One region of the Brevibacillus sp. NPDC058079 genome, then DNA from elsewhere that is predicted to be linked to it. Evidence: a T-box and tRNA genes for the amino acid it is inferred to sense, from the RefSeq annotation. Region 1 holds a T-box; the other holds one or more tRNA genes.

Region 1 (10,048 bases):
AGAGTACAATATTCCAATTATTGCCGACGGCGGCATTAAATACTCCGGTGATTTGCCAAAAGCAATTGGTGCAGGTGCTTCTGTGATCATGATCGGCAGTCTGTTCGCCGGTACAGAAGAAAGCCCGGGCGAATTCGAGATTTTCCAAGGTCGTCGTTTCAAGGTATATCGCGGAATGGGATCGATTGGCGCGATGAAAGCCGGCAGTAAGGACCGTTACTTCCAAGAGAACGCACAAAAGCTCGTTCCGGAAGGGATCGAAGGCCGTGTTCCTTACAAAGGCCCATTGGCGGATGTCACGTATCAGTTGATTGGTGGACTGCGTGCAGGTATGGGATACTGCGGAGCGAAGACCATCGAAGATTTGATTCAAAACTCCCAGTTCGTCCGCATTACCGGTGCTGGCTTGCGTGAGAGCCACCCACACGATGTACAAATTACAAAAGAATCACCTAACTACTCGATTTCCTAAGCGAAAAATAGTACGGAAGACCCAGGTCCCCTTTCTTTTAATAAGAGAGGGGATTTTTACTAGCTACTAACTTGTGGAAATAGGAGGAATCTCGCTTCAAGCCACCCTGCAACCTATGGTACACTTACAATTGTGTGCTTGTTTCATGAAAAAATAAAATCGACAGAAATAGGAGAGTGAGAGATTACATGAAGCGAAAGACATGGACAAAGCGATTGACAGGTCTGTTCCTTTCGGTCGCTGTTTTTGCTACAGCAATGGGAGGAATGGTTTCAAAGGTGGAAGCTGCCCCTGTAGCATCTCAAGCGAATTTACAACTGGAAGCGAAGTCTGCCATTCTTGTTGAGGCATCGACGGGAAGGGTTCTCTATAGTAAAGATCCTGACGTAGCACTTCCGGTAGCTAGCATGAGTAAAATCATGTCTGAATACCTGGTTCAGGAAGCCGTTAAACAAAAGAAAATTAACTGGGATGATGTTGTCCCGGTAAGTGAGTATGCTTTTTATATCGCGAAAATTTCAGATTCGTCTGGTGTGTACCTGAATTTAGGTGAATCATTTACAGTTAAACAATTGTCGGAAGCGATGACAGTCGTTTCTGCTAACGACGCAACCGTACTTTTGGCTGAGAAGGTCGCAGGCAGTGAAGCTGCCTTTGTTGAAATGATGAACAAAAAAGCAGTAGAGCTTGGTATGAAAAATACGATGTTTGTTACTTCTACAGGTTTGCCAGCTAATGAGTTGGGCCCGTATTCAGTGAAAACCGATCAACCAGAAAATCTGATGTCGGCACGCGATTCGGCTATCCTCGCACGTGCTCTGATCCGTGATTTCCCTGAGGCATTGGAAGTTTCCAAAAAAACAAACTTCACATTCCGAACAGGTACCCCACAAGAGTGGAGCAAGAAAAGCTTCAACTGGATGCTGCCTGGTCTGATTAGCTACTATCCGGGCGTAGATGGATTGAAAACAGGGCATACACTTGCAGCGGGCTATTGCTTTACAGGGACGGCTGTTCGTGACAACATGCGTTTGATTAGTGTAGTAATGAATACAGATAGCAATACAAAGCGTTTCGCGGAGACCAGAAAACTGTTTGACTACGGTTTTAACAATTACAAACTGACGAAACAAATGGACAAGAATGTACCAGTTAAAGGGTTTGAAATAGCCCCTGTGAAAAACGGTGTAGAGGTAACAGTTCCAGCCGTTACAGGTAGCGAAGTAAATATGATTACAAAGATCGGTACAGAAGCAAAATTCACACCAACTGTTACCTTCCAGGAGCTGACCGCGCCAATTACGCAAGGACAGGTTGTCGGTAAGATCGTATTGAAAGAAGAAGGCATGAAGGATACGGATTATTTGCAGCCTGAAGACGCGACAAAAGCAGGTGTTGATGTAGTAGCAGGACAGGCAGTAGAGGAAGCCAGCTGGATTCGTCTGTTCTTCCGCAGCATCATAGAGTTTTTCAGCAATTTGTTTAGCAGTGGGACAGGAAATTAAATAACTGTTGTTTTCCCCTACATCTATCGTTTACAATGACGGTAACAAGAACCATAACACCACATAACAGTTTCGGTTCTGACTCATGATGTAGGGGGTAATGACATGGTACAAGTAGGAACATCCCGCGTAAAAAGAGGTATGGCTGAAATGCAAAAAGGCGGCGTTATTATGGACGTCGTAAATGCTGAACAAGCGAAAATTGCAGAAGCAGCGGGTGCTGTTGCTGTAATGGCTTTGGAGCGTGTACCGTCTGACATTCGTGCAGCTGGTGGAGTTGCGCGTATGGCGGACCTTAGCATTGTAGAGGAAGTACTGAATGCTGTTTCGATCCCTGTTATGGCGAAGGCTCGTATCGGTCATTTTGTTGAAGCGCGTGTTCTCGAGTCTCTGGGTGTAGATTATCTCGATGAGAGTGAAGTACTCACTCCAGCAGATGACTTGTACCATATCAATAAAAAAGAGTTCACTGTACCGTTTGTATGTGGCGCCCGTGATCTGGGTGAAGCTCTCCGCCGTATCGGAGAAGGTGCATCCATGATCCGCACAAAAGGTGAGCCAGGAACCGGAAACATTGTAGAGGCTGTTCGTCATATGCGCACGATGATGTCCCAAATCCGCAAAGTGCAAGCCATGTCCTACGATGAACTGATGGCGGAAGCCAAAAACCTGGGTGCCCCATACGAACTGCTTGAAGAGGTACACAAAACAGGTAAGCTGCCAGTCGTAAACTTCGCAGCAGGTGGAGTAGCAACTCCAGCAGATGCTGCCCTGATGATGCAATTGGGCTCCGATGGCGTGTTTGTAGGCTCTGGTATCTTTAAATCAGAGAATCCAGAGAAGTTTGCTCGCGCGATTGTGGAAGCGACCACCCACTACACGGATTACGAACTGATTGCTCGCGTATCCAAAGGCTTGGGGACGGCAATGCCAGGAATCGAAATCTCCAAGATTCGTGAAGCTGATCGCATGCAAGAGCGCGGCTGGTAAGGTGAGTAGCATGAAAATCGGCGTACTCGCTCTACAAGGAGCTGTAGCAGAACATGTGAGAATGCTAGAAGAGGTTGGTGCCACAGCTGTCCCGGTCAAAAAAGTAGCAGAACTGGATGAGCTCGACGGGCTGGTCATTCCCGGCGGAGAAAGCACCACGATTAGCAAGCTGATGCACAAGTACGGATTCATGGAGGCGGTTCAAGAGTTTGGTAAGGCGAACAAGCCGATCTTCGGAACTTGCGCAGGAGCGATTCTACTGGCAAAACAGATTCAAGGACAAGACGATTGCCATTTAGGGTTGATGGAGATCAAAGTCGAGCGGAATGCTTTTGGTCGCCAAAAGGAGAGCTTTGAAGCCTTGATGCCTGTTGCGGGTGTGGCGGCAGATTACCCGGCAGTGTTCATCAGAGCACCGTATATCATGGAAGTGGGAGAGAACGGTCAAGTCTTGGCCAAGCACGAAGACAAGATTGTTGTCGCCCGAAACGGTCACTATTTGGCAGCAGCCTTTCACCCAGAATTGACCGAAGATACAAGACTGCATAAATATTTCCTCGACATGGTCAAGGAATACAGAAGCTAACTAGCTGTCATACCGGAAGATCGGCCGTAAAAAGGCGCCGATCTTCTTTTTTTCTGAAGAGATCGAGGCGGGCTACTCTTTACATACGTATAGATCCTGTAGTACAGTTAACAATAATAGTATTCATGAATGAGAATGCGATGATGAGAACAAGTACTTCACAAGAGCCAGGCCTAGAGAGTCGGTGGTAGGTGCGAACCGATCCGGTTATGTGAAGGAATCCATCTCGGAGTGGCAAAGGAACAACAACTTTGCCCGGAACCGTCCCGTTATGACGGAAGAGTGGGCATATGCATGAGGATTGCTGCATATGTCAACGAGGGTGGCAACGCGGGTATACAACACTCGTCCCTTAACAGGGGACGGGTGTTTTTTGTTTTTTTTTAATACGATTCGGAGGGATTCACACATGTTGGACGTAAAAGTATTACGCCAGGATTTGGAAGAAGTAAAACGCCGTTTGGCTCACCGCAATGAAGATATTTCTGCGTTGGATCAATTCGTGGAAGTAGATGAAAAACGTCGCCAAATCATCCAAGAAGCAGAAGCGCTGAAAAATAAGCGTAACACGGTATCCGAGCAAGTAGCGGTGATGAAACGCAATAAGGAAAATGCAGACCATCTGATCGCTGAAATGAAAGAAGTAAATGAGCGCATCAAGGCTTTGGATGAAGAGCTGCGCCAACTGGATGAGCAGCTGGAGTTCATTTTGCTGAGCCTCCCGAACCTGCCGCACGAAAGCACGCCGATCGGTACGACAGAAGACGATAACGTGATTGCCTGGACATGGGGTGAGCCACGTGCATTTGACTTCGAGATTAAGCCACACTGGGAGCTGGCTAGCCAAGCAGGCATTCTCGATTTTGAAACGGCGGGAAAAGTAACAGGAAGCCGTTTTGTTTTCTATAAAGGCTTGGGCGCACGTCTGGAGCGCGCACTGATGAACTTCATGATGGATCTGCACTCGAATGAACATGGCTATGAAGAAGTGATCCCGCCATATATCGTCAACCGTACGAGTATGACGGGAACAGGTCAATTGCCTAAGTTCGAAGAGGATGCATTCAAAATCGAGGGACCAGATTACTTCCTGATTCCAACTGCAGAGGTGCCAGTCACCAATATGCATCGTGATGAAATCATGGATGGAGCGGATCTCCCTCGCTACTACACTGCTTTCAGCGCATGCTTCCGTTCGGAAGCGGGTTCTGCTGGCCGTGATACGCGTGGGTTGATTCGTCAGCATCAATTCAACAAAGTTGAGCTGGTGAAATTCGTGAAACCAGAAGAGTCTTATGACGAACTCGATAAACTGGTGAAAAACGCTGAGAAGGTGCTTCAACTGCTTGGACTGCCATACCGTGTCCTGAGCATGTGCACCGGCGATCTAGGATTTACGGCTGCGAAGAAATTCGACCTGGAAGTTTGGATTCCAAGCGGCGGCACATACCGTGAAATCTCGTCTTGCTCGAACTTTGAAGATTTCCAGGCGCGCCGTGCCAATATCCGTTTCCGTCGTGATACGAAATCGAAGCCAGAATTTGTGCATACATTGAATGGTTCTGGTTTGGCGATTGGACGTACAGTAGCAGCTATCTTGGAAAACTACCAAGATGCAGACGGAGCAATCGTGATTCCAGAAGTTCTTCGTCCGTACATGGGCGGAGTAGAAAAGATTGCACAGAAGTAATAAGCGAGAGATTTAGAAAGCAGCTCTTGATCCATAGCGGGTCAAGGGCTGTTTTATATTGTGTACTAATACAGATGGATTTTTTCAAAAAATGTGTTGCACTGTACTATTCTCTGTTATATAATAAAAACAAATTTTAAGAATATTGTTTTAATACAGAAACGGAGGAATGGAGAATGGACTGCTATCGGTGTGAAGGAAACGGAGAACAAAATTGCCCAAGATGTGGAGGCGTTGGTCATGATGCCAACGGAGCGGCTTGCCACAATTGCTTGGGGGATGGTCATGTATGCTGCAGCCATTGCAGTGGCAGTGGGTATCAGGAGTAAGGACATTTTTTTTGCTCCTGCTGTTATATAATAAAAAACATTTTGTCGATCTGTATCATAATAACTTCGAAGTGAGGGAGGAGGAGCTGTTTTGACTACCGTACCAACGAATCCATATCCGCTGGAGGTGCAGATTTCAGGTGAGATGCACCCCGGTTATCAAGATATCCTGACACCAGAAGCGATTCAATTCGTGATGAAGCTGGAGCAAAGGTTCGGCGACAGACGACAACAATTGTTGGCTAAACGCGTGGATCGTCAATTGCAGATCGATGCAGGTCAACTGCCCGATTTTCTACAGGAAACAGCGGACATTCGTAAAGGAGATTGGACTGTTGCTTCATTGCCCAAAGATTTACAGGACAGACGGGTGGAGATTACGGGACCTTCGGGTGATCGGAAAATGGTCATCAATGCACTGAACTCGGGTGCTCGGCTTTTCATGGCTGATTTTGAGGACGCGAACTCACCGACCTGGGAGAACACCATCCAAGGCCAAATCAACATGAAGGATGCGGTACGCCGCAATATCTCTTACATCAGTCCGGAAGGCAAATCATACGCCCTCAAAGAAAAGACGGCGGTTTTGATCGTGCGTCCTCGTGGCTGGCATCTTGAAGAAAAACACATCCTCCTCGATCAAAAACCGATCTCCGGCAGTCTGCTTGACTTCGGACTTTACTTTTACCACAACGTAGATGCTCTTATCGCGAATCAGACAGCACCGTATTTCTACTTACCGAAACTGGAGAGCCATTTGGAGGCCCGCCTTTGGAACGACGTCTTCCTTTTCGCGCAGGATGAATTAAATATTCCACGCGGCACAATTCGCGCGACAGTATTGATCGAAACGATCCTCGCAGCTTTTGAGATGGATGAGATTCTGTACGAGCTGCGTGAGCATAGTGCAGGGCTGAATTGCGGACGTTGGGATTACATTTTCAGCTATATCAAAAAGCTGCGGAATCAGCCTGATGTCATTACACCGGATCGTGCGCAAGTAACCATGACAGTTCCGTTCATGAAAGCATACACCACGCTGGCCGTGAAGACTTGCCATAAACGGATGGCGCCTTGCATTGGGGGAATGGCTGCACAAATTCCGGTGAAAAATGACCCGGTACAAAATGCAGAAGCCATCGCCAAAGTACGCGCTGACAAAGAGCGGGAAGCGTACGATGGACATGATGGGACTTGGGTTGCTCACCCTGGGCTAGTGCCAGTAGCCATGGAAGTGTTCGATCGCTTGATGAGAGAGCCGAACCAAATTTGGTACAAACGTGAAGACGTAGACGTATCTGCTAAGCATCTTCTGGCAGTCCCAGAGGGCACGATTACAGAAGCGGGTGTCCGTACGAATATTAGCGTAGGCTTGCAGTACATCGAGGCATGGTTGCGAGGCTCTGGGGCCGTGCCGATCAACAATCTGATGGAGGATGCAGCTACAGCAGAAATTTCGCGGGCACAAGTCTGGCAATGGATGCGTCACCGTCACGGAGTCTTGCAGGATGGTAAAAAGGTGACGGAAGGCTTGGTAAAGCAGTGGCTGAGTGAGGAGCTGCAAGCGATAAAGCAAGCAATTGGCCAAGAGAGGTATGACAACAGCAAGTATCCGATTGCTGGTGATCTATTCTTGCAATTGGTAACGACAGAAGATTTTGAAGACTTCCTAACAGTACCGGGTTATCGCTATTTGTAAAAATATAAAGAGTGGGGGAAATGAAAATGACGAAAGTAAACAAGCAAGAAGCGATTCAACAGGTGGAGCAAAGCTGGCAAGGCGAGCGTTTTCAAGGAATTACACGCCCGTATACGGCAGAAGATGTCGTTCGTCTGCGCGGTTCCGTACAAATCGAGCATACGCTGGCTCATCTCGGAGCAGAGCGTCTGTGGAACCTCTTGCATACCGAGCACCATATTAAAGCGTTGGGGGCTTTGACCGGGAATCAAGCGATTCAGCAGGTAAAGGCAGGATTAAAAGCGATTTATTTGAGTGGCTGGCAGGTAGCGGCCGATGCCAATCTGTCTGGTCAGATGTATCCTGATCAAAGCCTCTACCCGGCAAACAGTGTTCCCCAAGTCGTAAGAAGAATTAATCAGGCACTGCAACGGGCTGATCAGATCGATCAATCAGAGGGCGGTACAGAGACGAATTGGTTTGCTCCGATCGTAGCGGACGCAGAAGCGGGCTTTGGTGGGCCACTGAACGTCTTCGAATTGATGAAGGGTATGATTGAAGCGGGTGCAGCAGGCGTGCATTTTGAAGACCAGCTGGCTTCCGAGAAAAAATGCGGCCATATGGGCGGAAAGGTACTCATTCCGACGCAGGCGGCTGTACGTAATCTGATTTCCGCCCGATTTGCGGCAGATGTGATGGGAGTCCCGACAATTATCGTGGCACGTACCGATGCCAATGGCGCTTTCCTGATCACCAGCGACATCGACGAGCAGGATAAACCATTCCTATCGGGTGAACGAACAGCAGAAGGGTTCTTCCGTCTACGCGGCGGATTGGATGCAGCGATTGCCCGCGGACTGGCGTATGCTCCCTATGCAGATTTGATCTGGTGCGAGACTTCAGAGCCGAATTTGGAGGAAGCACGCCGTTTTGCAGAAGCGATTCATGCCAAATACCCGGGCAAGCTGCTAGCCTACAATTGCTCTCCTTCTTTCAACTGGAAAAAGAAGCTGGATGAACAGACCATCGCTCGCTTCCAGGAAGAGATCGGCGAGATGGGCTACAAGTTCCAATTTGTCACACTCGCTGGCTTCCACTCCCTGAATTACAGCATGTTTGAACTGGCACGCGGCTATCGTGACCGCGGAATGGCTGCCTACTCTGAATTGCAGCAGGATGAGTTTGCCAGCGAAGTACATGGCTATACGGCCACTCGTCATCAACGCGAAGTCGGTACCGGGTATTTCGATGAGATTGCGCAAGTTATCTCTGGCGGCAATTCCTCTACGACTGCACTCAGCGGGTCGACGGAAGAGGAGCAATTTGCACACAATTAAAGAGGAAAAACGAAGGACTAGGTGGTTCTCTGGTATTCAGAGGGCCACTTTTTGCGTTCACTTCTATTTTTCATAGAGTCTTAATAGCTTTTTAACAACGCATTTATATCAGTTTCATGTTGGTTGTTTACGATTAGCTTAGGAAAAACAAAGGAATCAAACACAAATAAAAACGAAAAGGGGCCTTAAAGATGAAAGGGAACCAGTTAAGCTGGAAACGAACCGTTGTTGTCATGACATCCGTTTTTCTGCTTGCGGGATGTGCCACCGAAACGAAATCAGGCACTTCTCTGGATACGTCGCAATTGACCCTGGATCAAATCGTGGAAAAAGCAAAGCAGGAGGGCGAAGTCAACTCCGTGGGTATGCCGGACACGTGGGCAAACTGGGGAGAGACTTGGGGCAATCTCGCAAAGGAATACGGCTTGAAGCATACGGACACAGACATGTCGAGCGCAGAAGAATTGGCTAAGTTTGAAGCAGAAAAAGAAGACGCCACAGCAGACATCGGCGACGTAGGTATCGCTTTTGGACCGTTAGCCAAGCAAAAAGGGCTGACGCTGCCTTACAAAACCTCTTACTGGAACGACATTCCCGACTGGGCAAAAGATGATGAAGGACATTGGTTGCTGGGCTATACTGGAACACTGGCCTTTATTACTGACAAGACAAAGGTGCAGAATCCTCCCAAGACCTGGGCAGATTTGAAAAACGGAAGCTACAAGATCGCGATCGGCGATGTTATGAAAGCGAATCAGGCGCAGTTTGCCGTACTGGCCGCGGCCTATGCTAATGGGGGAGATGAGAAAAATATTCAGCCCGGCATAGACTTTTTCGCTGAGTTGGCAAAAAACAAGCGACTCAGTACGAGCGATCCGAGCCTTGCCAATCTAGAAAAGGGTGAGGTCGAAGTCGCAATCTTGTGGGACTTCAACGCGCTCGGGTATCGGGACAAAATCGATAAAAACCGCTTTGATGTCCTCATCCCGGAGGAAGCATCAGTCAGCAGCGGGTATGCTACGGTTATCAACAAGTACGCCAAGCACCCACACGCTGCCATGCTGGCTCGTGAATACATTCTCTCCGACGCTGGACAGTCCAATTTGGCTCGCGGCTATGCACGACCAATTCGTGCTAACGCCAAGCTGGATGAATCCGCTAAAGCTATGCTGCTCCCCGATGATATGTATAAAAACGCACGTCCGGTGGGCGATTTGACTGCTTGGGAAGAGACAACCAAAAAATTGCCGCAGCTATGGCAAGAGCAGGTGTTAATCCATGTGCGCTAGCAAGCTCGCCATGATTGTGCTCGACGGATTGAGATTTGACACAGCCATCTCGCACATGGGGTACCTGCATCACCTGGTCGAGTACGGCATTGCGGCCCGCTTTCAGGTACGATCGGAATTGCCCAGTCTGTCGCGCCCTTTGTACGAGGTTCTTTTAACGGGAACCCCTGTG
Region 2 (10,048 bases), on a different contig from region 1:
CCGCAGGTACGAACAAATCCCATTGTTTTTTGCGATAAGCCAAGAAGCTCAACCACAATTGGCAAATGACGACACTGTAGCTATCCCCACAGTGACTAAGCCGGTCGGCACAATCGATAAAGGTAGCCCACGCTTCCTCTTCTTTACCGTATTTGGCGTATGCAATTCCAATCGCCATCCTTACCAGACTGCCTAACCAGTCGTCGCGCATTGCCTCTGTCTCTTGTATCCCCCTGTTGCCATACAGAAGGGCTTGGTCGAGTGCCTTTTCTCTTGCGTGAAGCAAGGTTAGTCCCAAAAGCGTTTCTGACTTTCCGCGTGTCGACTGAAGCTCCTCCATGATTTGCAAACCCTTTTCATAAAGCTGGCGAATCTCATCCGTAGGCAATGTTTGACTGATGAGGGCCGCATGGGCTTTTCGAACATAGCCATTCGCCTCTACGAAAGGTGAATGCGCTGCACGTCCAAGTTGTATGGCAGTTTCTGCAGATTCCCACCCCCGCTCCCATTCGCCATTCAATGCGTACACAAAAGATAGCAGCAAAGAGGTTTCCCGATACGATCTGGTCAACGGAGGATGCTTCCTCTGTTCTACCTGCCACTTACTCTCCAAGAGCTGAATGGAGGACTGCAATCGGCCGGTACGGAACAACAGGCGCGATTCCAGCTCAACCTCCGTCTGCTGCTCTAATTCCTGACTCCGTTCATACCAAGCTGCTGCCTGTTTGGCATCTCCGCGATTCGTATAAATTTCTGCCAGCAAGCGGTATAGCCTCGGTGCCATTTCATTCTCTTGTTCAAATGGGGGCAACAGTTGAATCGCCCTCTTGAGCAGTTCTTCTGCCCGGACGCCTTGTACGCTGTCGAGATGAACGCGTGCTTGCCCTTCCAGCCCTCGGCACAATCCGATTTGATCTTGCTTTTGTTCACATTGTTTCAAAAATTGCTCATAGGAAGAAAAGGCTTTCGCATATAGACAGCGATAGCGTTCTACTTCGCCCTGATAAAACAACAGCCAATGCTGTTCGCACTTGATGTGCTCAGGTAACAGTGTTATCCACTCATATAAAAAGTCCAGCTTCCCTTCTTGCAGCAATCTTTCCGATGCTTGGCATAACCATTCTCCCAGCTCCTCCCACTGCTCCACGAGACGCAACCGCCCAAAAGCTTTTGCCTCGTCCCCTTTACGTCTGTACCATCCTGCGGCCTTGTGATTGACATGCACGTACGTCGTTTGATTCGCAGCCAGCTTGCTAGAGAGGAGACGCTGGAAAAGTGGATGAAAGGAATAATGAGATCCTGTTTGGACATGCAGAAAAAGATTACAACGCTGTACTTCCAATAGGTGCTCGATGCATCCTTCCCCGAGTATTTGCTTGCAGTCCTCCATGTCGAATTGTTCGAGAACCGCTGCCTCCATCAAGAAGCGCTGCATATCTGCATCCAGCTGTGTCCAGACTTCCACTTCCAGCAAATGCAGCAATCGCGATAACTCACGCAGACTGTCAGAAACCGTCTGCCCCCTCGTTACCATTTCACCAAAAGTGCGAAGCGCCATCACCCAGCCTTGTGCCACCTCTTCCACGCGGCCCCAATCGTCTTCGGACAACGTGATGTCGTATTGATCGGAATAAAAGACTTCACTCTCCTCCAGCGTAAAAGAAAGGTCATTTGTTGTAAGTTCCAGACACTCTCCTCTTGCGGACAACAAGTCGAGATTGGACCATTTCGGTCGAGAGCGCGTTAAGATGACCAGCTTGACCTTTTGTGGGAGAGCCTCGGCCAACCGTTGAACAAATCGATCGACGTCACTACCATTAACTATCCGTTGGTAATGGTCCAAAACAAGTATGTGGTCCGCCTGGAGCTGTACACATTCTCCGACGAACCAGTCGACCAGTACCTTACTGTCTATGGAGTGCACCGGACTTTGCTCTGTGATACGTATGAGCTGCTCTCGCAATACCTGTCCAAAATCAGGATGAACCTGCCGAACACTTTCGACGAGACAGATGACAAACACAAGAAGAGCATCGTCTCCATCCTGAATGGTATACCAGGACGCAGCCAGTGCTTCATCATGTAGAAATGTAGCCAGAGAAGTTGTTTTGCCATAGCCTGTCCCTGCATGAATGAGACAAAGCTGCGTATATTTCAACAGGCGTAATTTTTTCGCCAATGTAGGTCGCCGTAAGACGTATGGCTTCTGTCCTGGAGGAGTTATTTTGGATATAGGGATGTGGATTGGAATCATGATATGTGCACTCCTTGCCGTTCTCCTGCTCTTCTTTGACTATTTCCCCATTTCTAACTATTCTCCTGCCATTTGGCCCTTAACCGACAAAAAGCCCACCCGGGAGTCCAGGTGGTGCTCATTCAATCCACTAAGTTATATCCAGTAACAGTATGTCCAATATCATTTAACAGGACTTGGAATTCTTCGTCTCTGATGTGCTCTCCGTTCGTAATTCGTGAATGCAAATTTGCGATTCGGTCATAAACTGCGCGATTGGTAGACACGTACAAGATGTTGAAGCGAGTTTCTGCCTGCAAGCGTGATCTCATCCGATCCACAACACGTTTATGCAGCGAATCTGGATGTCCATTATCGACTCGCACAATTTTCCCAGGCGTATACGGGATCGACGTCCGCGGATTGACTTCGTCAGGCTTCGGTGTATCGACTGGCAGCACACCAACAATCAAGTTATCCTTGTACGCTAACACCTTGATATCGGTTACACCGGGCAGCTTTTCCGCATGCCCTTCCAAGTGAGTCACTAGCTGCGGCTCTCTCTGATGAACCATCTTTTGGCTAATCATGGCTGCCGGTCCTTTGTCTCTAGCGACGTTATCGTTCTGGATGTTAATCCCGAGAGATTCAAATTTGGCCTTATTTCCGTTCTGATCCTCGGTGCCCTGTTCTTTGTTAGGCGAACACCCTGTCACCAAGCCAGCAAACAGGAGCACAGCAATGATACCCCCACTCATTCGTCTCACAACAAAAACACCTCCTTGCACTTAGTGTGATGTGCAGGAGGCGTTCTTACTCAGACTTTAAACCCCTAAATCATTGGAAATAAATTCGCCTTCGTATACGTCTTGTTTACCAGCTTTTTCTGCTTTTAGCGTAAAAGTACGGATACCGTCATTCGTGTGCATTTCAAAATTAAAAGTTCCATCTGAATTTACGTCAACTTCATACGTCTGATCTTCCATAACAACTACGAGCGATGCTTGAGGGTCAACCTTTCCTGTTACACCGTACAGACCAATTGTTAAGACATTGACAGTTTTTCCTTCAATGCTTTCTTTATCAATCAAAGCTACCTGATCAGGCTTTTTCTCATCCGTTGCAGGCTTCGTCGGATCCTTTGGCTTTTCCTGTTGGCCGACTTGATTAGGGTTCACATTATCCGCAATCAATACGGTTTGTGTCTTCGGATCCCAATCCACCTTGTAGCTCAGAGCTTCCGCGATGAAACGAACAGGTACTATAGTACGCTTGTTCACAATCTGTGCCGGTACGTCGAGGTTGATGGTTTGTCCATTTTTGTTGGCAATTTTTTGAGTAACAACCAATCTGATGTTATCTTTCCCTTTGTTGATGGTAACAGTCCGGGTTTGTTCATTCCATTTCACTTCAAATCCAAGACTCTCTGCAATCGGACGAATCGGAACCAGTGTACGTCCCTGGCTGATAATAGGTGCTTGGTCAGGAAACGCAATTTGTTTTTTATTGTACTCCACTTTAACAGCATTCTGTACGGCTTTAGGCGCTACAGGTGCTGCCGCTGCAGAAAATGCTGCCATCGGTACCAAGGCGATCGCTAGCAGTAATGAGGTTACTTTTTTTAGCAAAACATTCACTCCATTTCCAAAAAGGTTCACACGATTCTTAATCTACTATAGGATGAAGGCTGTTTCAAGATTTTCCTGTAGTCTCCCTTTCAAAAGATCATTCTTTCCTAGTAACTCTCCTCTTTTACGTTACTTTTTCCTCCTCCTTTTGACCTAATTTCAAATTGTTACAAAAATGCAACCATCTTGCTTTCCAAAACCGTTACAATAGACAAGAAGCGACAGTATTTTATCTTGAAAGAGGCAATGAATGATGAACAAATTTCTCCCTTTCCTTATCCTGGCACTTATCTTAACTTTAATTCCTCCAGTAGGAAGCTCCGCCAATACGACTGCTATCCAATTGGGAAGTGATGTGCTGTTCAATCAGTTCCACCATCTCATTGAAGGCAAAAAAGTCGGGCTGATTACGAATCAAACAGGTCTCAATAGTCAAATGGTTAGCACGATCGACATGTTACGACGTGATCGCTCCGTCCATTTAACCGCTCTGTATGCACCTGAGCATGGCCTCGACGGAAACACGGTCGCAGGAAAACAAGTAACGAGCTTTGTTCATCCCGTCTACGCTATACCGGTCTACGGCTTGTCTGGCTCAACACGCAAGCCAACACCAGAAATGCTGAAAGACATTGATATTCTACTCGTCGATTTGCAGGATATCGGATCGAGAACCTACACATACATATCTACCTTGCAATACGCCATGATAGCTGCAAAGGAACAAGGAAAAGAAGTAATGGTACTGGATCGACCGAATCCTCTCGGCGGAGCAATTGTCGAGGGGCCTGTCGTTGAACTGCCTTACCGCTCCTTTATTGGAGTGGATACTCTCCCGCTTGCACATGGCATGACCATCGGAGAGCTGGCATTGTTTTTCAACCGTACCATTGGTGTAGATCTTACCGTCATTCCGATGCAAGGGTATTCACGCAACATGATTTATCAACAGACTGGTTTAGCCTGGATTCCGAGTTCTCCGCACATCCCTAACTTGACCTCGGTTTTCGGGTATATGGCAACTGGTTTGGGTGAGGGTACCCCCATTCGTCAAGGCGACCATTTCACCTGGATCGGGGCAGAGGGTCTAGATTCGCACATGTACGCCGATCTGTTAAATGGAAGTCTTCTACCTGGCGTCATCTTTATTCCTGAGAATAAAGGAACTGCTGGGGGCGTACGCCTTCAAATCAACGATCTACATCAGTTTAACCCGGCAAAAACAGGTATTTACGCGCTGGCTTATGCCAAGCAATTACAGCCATTCCCTATGCCAAAAAGTACGAGTATGCAAATCTCCATGTTCGACAAAGTGATGGGTACCAACAAAATCGGTCTGCTTCTCGAACAAGGTAAATCCCCGCAGGAGATTGTTTCTTCCTATGAAACGGATCTTAAGAAATTTGTAGAGCTGCGGCAAAAATATTTGATCTATGGCGATGAACCGTATATCCCGATGCAGCCGCTTCAACAGAAACAACCAAAACAACCAAGACAGACTGAACAACCAAAGAAACCAGAACAACCGAAACCATCCAAGCCAGAAAAGCCAGAAACACCGACTCCACCGCAGACTGGCAATCATAATGGAACGACCAATCAAAAGAAGAAGCCTGAACCAGCTACAAAACCGATCCCTCAGACTCCGAAGTCTTCTGAGAAGATCGCTTATTTAACCTTTGACGATGGACCTTCTTCTGTAACTCCACGCGTTTTGGATACGCTGAAAACGCATCAGGTCAAAGCCACCTTCTTTATTGTAGGCCGTGAGGTAGCTGGTCATGAGGCTATTCTCAAAAGGATTGTAGCCGAAGGACATGCGGTGGGAGGACATTCGTATTCCCATAACTATCAGCTTGTTTACAAAAACATGGAGAGCTTTTTTGCAGACGTGGAAAAAGGCAGTCAAATGATTGAAAAAGCAACCGGCGTAAAACCAACAGTATTCCGCTATCCAGGTGGCAGCACGAATACCGTCAGCTTGAAATATCAAGATCCCAAACGTTATAACAAGCAGCAGACAGTCATGCAGGCGATCAAAGCAGAGGCGAAACAACGTGGCTATACGTTTATCGACTGGAATGTAACAAACGGCGATGCAAGAAGCAATAAATACACAGCCGCTCAAACACTGGCAAATATAAAGCAGCAAGTAAAGTCACAAAAAGAAATCGTCGTCTTGATGCATGATTCCAGCACCAAGTCACCAACGGCTGAAGCTCTCCCCGAAATCATTTCGTACTTGAAAGAAAAAGGCTATCGTTTTGAAGTCATTCAAGACGATCGTCCGACAGTTTCCAACGTAAAATAATCACAGCAGCAAAAAGCCCGCTTCATCACAGAGCGGGTTTTTCTGCGCTTTGGACCTTGCGATTGGCTAAGTCGTCAGCGTTTCGTATCGGAGGCGCAACTCTCTTTTCAAAATTTTGCCGCTAGGGTTTCTGGGAAGATTGTCAGCAATCACTACATATTTGGGTGCTTTGAAGGAGGAAAGACGATCTTTGCAAAAAGCAAGCATCTCGTCAGCAGTCAGTAACTCACCTGCTTTTGGCACAACGACAGCCGTCACTGCTTCGATCCAGTACGGATGGGGAACTCCGATCACTGCAACCTCGGACACTTTCGGATGTTGATAAATAAGCTCCTCAACCTCTCTGCTTGCTACGTTCTCTCCCCCCGATTTAATCATATCCTTTTTCCGATCAACCACGGTGATATAGCCTTCGTCATCCATGATGCCCAAATCCCCGCTGTGAAACCACCCTCCCTGGAAGGCAGCCTGTGTCTTCTCCTCATCACGGAAATAACCCAGCATCGCATGGCTGGTCCTGTGAACTATTTCACCAACACTTCCACGAGGGACTTCATTTCCATCATCATCGACGATTTTCGTTTCCACATTTAATGCTGGCTTGCCTGCAGAGCCCGCTTTTCTCATCTGATCCTTCGGTTGTAAAACAGTTGCCAATGGCGCCACTTCCGTCTGTCCGTAAAAATTGTAAAACTGTGCGTTCGGGAGGCGTTGACCGAGCTCTTTTAACACTTCTACGGGCATGATCGCTGCACCATAGTAGCACTTTTGCAAAGAACTCAAATTACGAGCGGCAAAATCGGGAGAACGCAATAAAGCAATCCACACGGTAGGCGGGCAAAACAACTGGGTAGCCTTATACGCCTCTACCGTCTGCAGCAATAACGCAGGGGTTGCCTGTTCCAAAATAATTCCGCTCCCACCAAGGTACACGTACGGTCCCAAAAAGCAATGAAGCTGCGCACTATGGAACAAGGGAAGTGCGTGAACAGCCACATCATCCTGCGTCATCCCTCCTTCGATAATCGCGCTGACATATTCAGAGATGATGCTTTTATGAGTGAGCATAACGCCCTTTGGCTTTGATTCCGTTCCGCTGGTATACAAAATTTGCACAACATCATCGTCCGCTATGTCTACTTCAGGCTCTTGGTCGTCTGCCGCTTCAATCAGCGTGCGAAATGGCAACCATTCCCCTGCTTGTACTGCTGGTTTGGACATGAGGGAAAGCAGCTTGGGGGAAATTCCAGTTAATTGGAGTCCGTCTTGAGCGAGCTGCAGGAATTCGGGAGCAACGAAGCACGCACTCACTTCCGAATGCCCCAAAATATAGGCGACATCTTCTTTATTCAACATGAAGTTGATTGGCACCATGATGACTCCTGCTTTCGCTAGCCCAAAGTTCAGAATCGCAAAATCCATCGAGTTGCGTGACAGTACTGCCACCCGCTCCCCTTTTTGCAAGCCTTTTGAAAGAAGCGTATGAGCCGTCTTATTTGCAAGCTGATCAAGCTGCGTGTAAGTCAATACTTCTTCCTCAAAGTACAGGGCAGGCTTATCAGGATTTCGTCCACGACTTCTTCGCAAAATATCGCCAAGTGCATTTCTACGAACCCTTTGCGCTTCGAGCATGCAAATTCCCCCATCACTTATAGTCTCATCTCCATTATATAATAGTTTTCTTTATTTTCTGATATTTTAACAAAAAAGAAACATCAACTTCTCTCAAAGCTCTCGACCATAAAAAAGACCCCAGCTACTTAACTGGAGTCGGTTCATTTGTATTTATGGCGGAGGGAGCAGGATTCGAACCCGCGTGAGCTTGCACTCTAACGGTTTTCAAGACCGCCCCGTTATGACCACTTCGGTATCCCTCCGTATTTCAACAATACATACTATATCACAGCTCTACTATTTTTTGCAAGAGCCCGTATTCGTTTCCTTTATCGCTTGATGGCAACGAATTTCAATTCCGTCATTTCTTCTATCGCGTATTTGACCCCTTCCCGACCAAGTCCGCTTTCCTTTACGCCACCGTAGGGCATATGGTCCACGCGAAAAGTCGGAATATCATTCACCATCACACCGCCCACGCGCAGCTCTTCTGCCGCTTCCAGAGCCAACGACAGATTGTTGGTATAGACACCAGCCTGTAATCCATAGCGAGAATCATTGACCAACGTAATGCCTTGCCGGACGGACTCCACTGGATTAATTAGAACGACAGGGCCGAATACTTCCTGACAAGATACTTTTGCATCTGCCGGGACACCGGTCAACACCGTAGGTTGGAGCATCCGATCCACGATCTGTCCCCCACACTCCAGAAGTGCCCCCTGCTGGAGCGCCTCATGAATCCACTCCATCGCACGTTCTGTTTCGCGCGGATTGATCATCGCGGAATAGTCCGCGTCCTCAGAGAGCGATTCACCACCGCGAAGTGCTCGTGTTTGTTCAACAAAACGTTGGACGAAATCTTGATAGATCTCTTTGACCACATAAATTCTTTGCACAGAGATACATACCTGTCCAGAGTAGGCGAAGGCGCCAAAAACGCATCGGGGTATCACTTCATTCAGTTGCACATCACGATCAACGATCACTGCCGAATTCGACCCCAGCTCGAGCGTGACTCTTTTCATACCCGCTCGATTGCGTATATCCAGCCCAACACTTGGGCTCCCTGTAAACGTCACCGCCCTGACTCTCGGGTCAGACACGATTTTATCGCCAACACTCGCTCCACTGCCTGTGATCACATTGAGGGCGCCAGCAGGCACACCAGCTTGCTCTGCGAGCTCTGCGAGAAACAATGCGCTAAGCGGTGTCTGCGATGCAGGCTTGAGAACAACGGTATTGCCAGCAGCGAGAGCAGGTCCGACCTTATGGGCGACGAGATTCATTGGAAAATTAAAGGGTGTAATGGCTCCGATGACTCCCAGTGGCTCACGCACGGTATAAGCCAAGCGTCCCTCTCCCCCGATAGCTGCATCGAGTGGTACGGTTTCTCCGTGGAGGCGTTTGGCTTCCTCTGCTGCAAACTTATACGTCTGAATGGTTCGAATCACTTCACCGCGGGCTGTTTTGATTGGTTTCCCCGCTTCTATTGCGATGATCCGCGCCGCTTCCTCCAAACGTTCATTCATCAATATCGAGATTTTTTCAAGCAGGAAGGCGCGTTGATAGGCAGGAAGGCGTCGCATGACGGTTGTCGCTTCGTGGGCCGCAGCAATTGCTTTTTCAACCAATGATGAGTCTGCTTGCGAAATTTGTGCAATCTCTTGACCCGTACATGGAGAGAGTAGCGGTGCATGATCAGTGGCTGGCACCCACGCTCCCCCGATAAAGCACGTTTTTTTCATCGGCATATCCCCACTCTCATTGATTGGAGTTCACCTTCCAATCATTCTCCCTCATGCGCGCGCCTTCCTGTCGTGTTTTTGAAATATTTGGATATCTTTTTACTCTTTCACACTTTCAGCCACACCGCACCATTCGAGTAACGTAAGCGCAAAGATCTCAGCACAACGGAATACCTCATCCAAAACGATGTATTCATTCGGGTAGTGTGCAACCTGTGTGACTCCAGGTCCAACAACAATCGCTGGGGTATTGGCCAAAGCAGTCAACAACCCGCCATCTGTTCCCCAAGGCGATGCTTCCACAGTGGCACGATCTCCTGTCACAGCTTCAAACTGCGCATGCAGAATATCCATCAACGGATGATCTAGCTCCACTGCTCCCGGAACCCAGCGAGCTCCGAACCACTCCAGCTCAACCGGCTGTTCTGCAAACCACGGGTCGACCTCTGCCAGCTTTTTGAGTGCTGCTGCCATTTCTGCTTTGGCATCGTCCATCTGCTCTCCTGGGGCAACC

What was found. A T-box is a leader RNA that pairs with one kind of tRNA and senses whether it is charged. The one in region 1 lies ahead of serS (serine--tRNA ligase), so its partner is inferred to be a tRNA-Ser.
Region 2: it has a tRNA-Ser gene. The T-box ahead of serS (serine--tRNA ligase) is inferred to sense a tRNA for this amino acid. The anticodon was not compared.

Annotation. Positions count from the first base shown of each region.
Region 1 is NZ_JBHVSO010000016.1:2,340-12,387, forward strand. Features, by position in the region: gene guaB (IMP dehydrogenase) at 1-472, shown strand, start outside; gene ACFVS2_RS30190 (D-alanyl-D-alanine carboxypeptidase family protein) at 661-1,977, shown strand; gene pdxS (pyridoxal 5'-phosphate synthase lyase subunit PdxS) at 2,083-2,967, shown strand; gene pdxT (pyridoxal 5'-phosphate synthase glutaminase subunit PdxT) at 2,978-3,553, shown strand; T-box leader at 3,685-3,909, shown strand; gene serS (serine--tRNA ligase) at 3,963-5,243, shown strand; gene aceB (malate synthase A) at 5,664-7,271, shown strand; gene aceA (isocitrate lyase) at 7,298-8,587, shown strand; gene ACFVS2_RS30220 (ABC transporter substrate-binding protein) at 8,779-9,876, shown strand; gene ACFVS2_RS30225 (alkaline phosphatase family protein) at 9,866-10,048, shown strand, end outside.
Region 2 is NZ_JBHVSO010000001.1:11,129-21,176, reverse strand. Features, by position in the region: gene ACFVS2_RS00120 (AfsR/SARP family transcriptional regulator) at 1-2,254, opposite strand, end outside; gene ACFVS2_RS00115 (sporulation protein) at 2,377-2,991, opposite strand; gene ACFVS2_RS00110 (copper amine oxidase N-terminal domain-containing protein) at 3,058-3,891, opposite strand; gene ACFVS2_RS00105 (exo-beta-N-acetylmuramidase NamZ domain-containing protein) at 4,115-6,172, shown strand; gene ACFVS2_RS00100 (acyl-CoA synthetase) at 6,239-7,804, opposite strand; tRNA gene ACFVS2_RS00095 (tRNA-Ser) at 7,961-8,049, opposite strand; gene ACFVS2_RS00090 (aldehyde dehydrogenase family protein) at 8,116-9,534, opposite strand; gene ACFVS2_RS00085 (peptidase) at 9,634-10,048, opposite strand, start outside.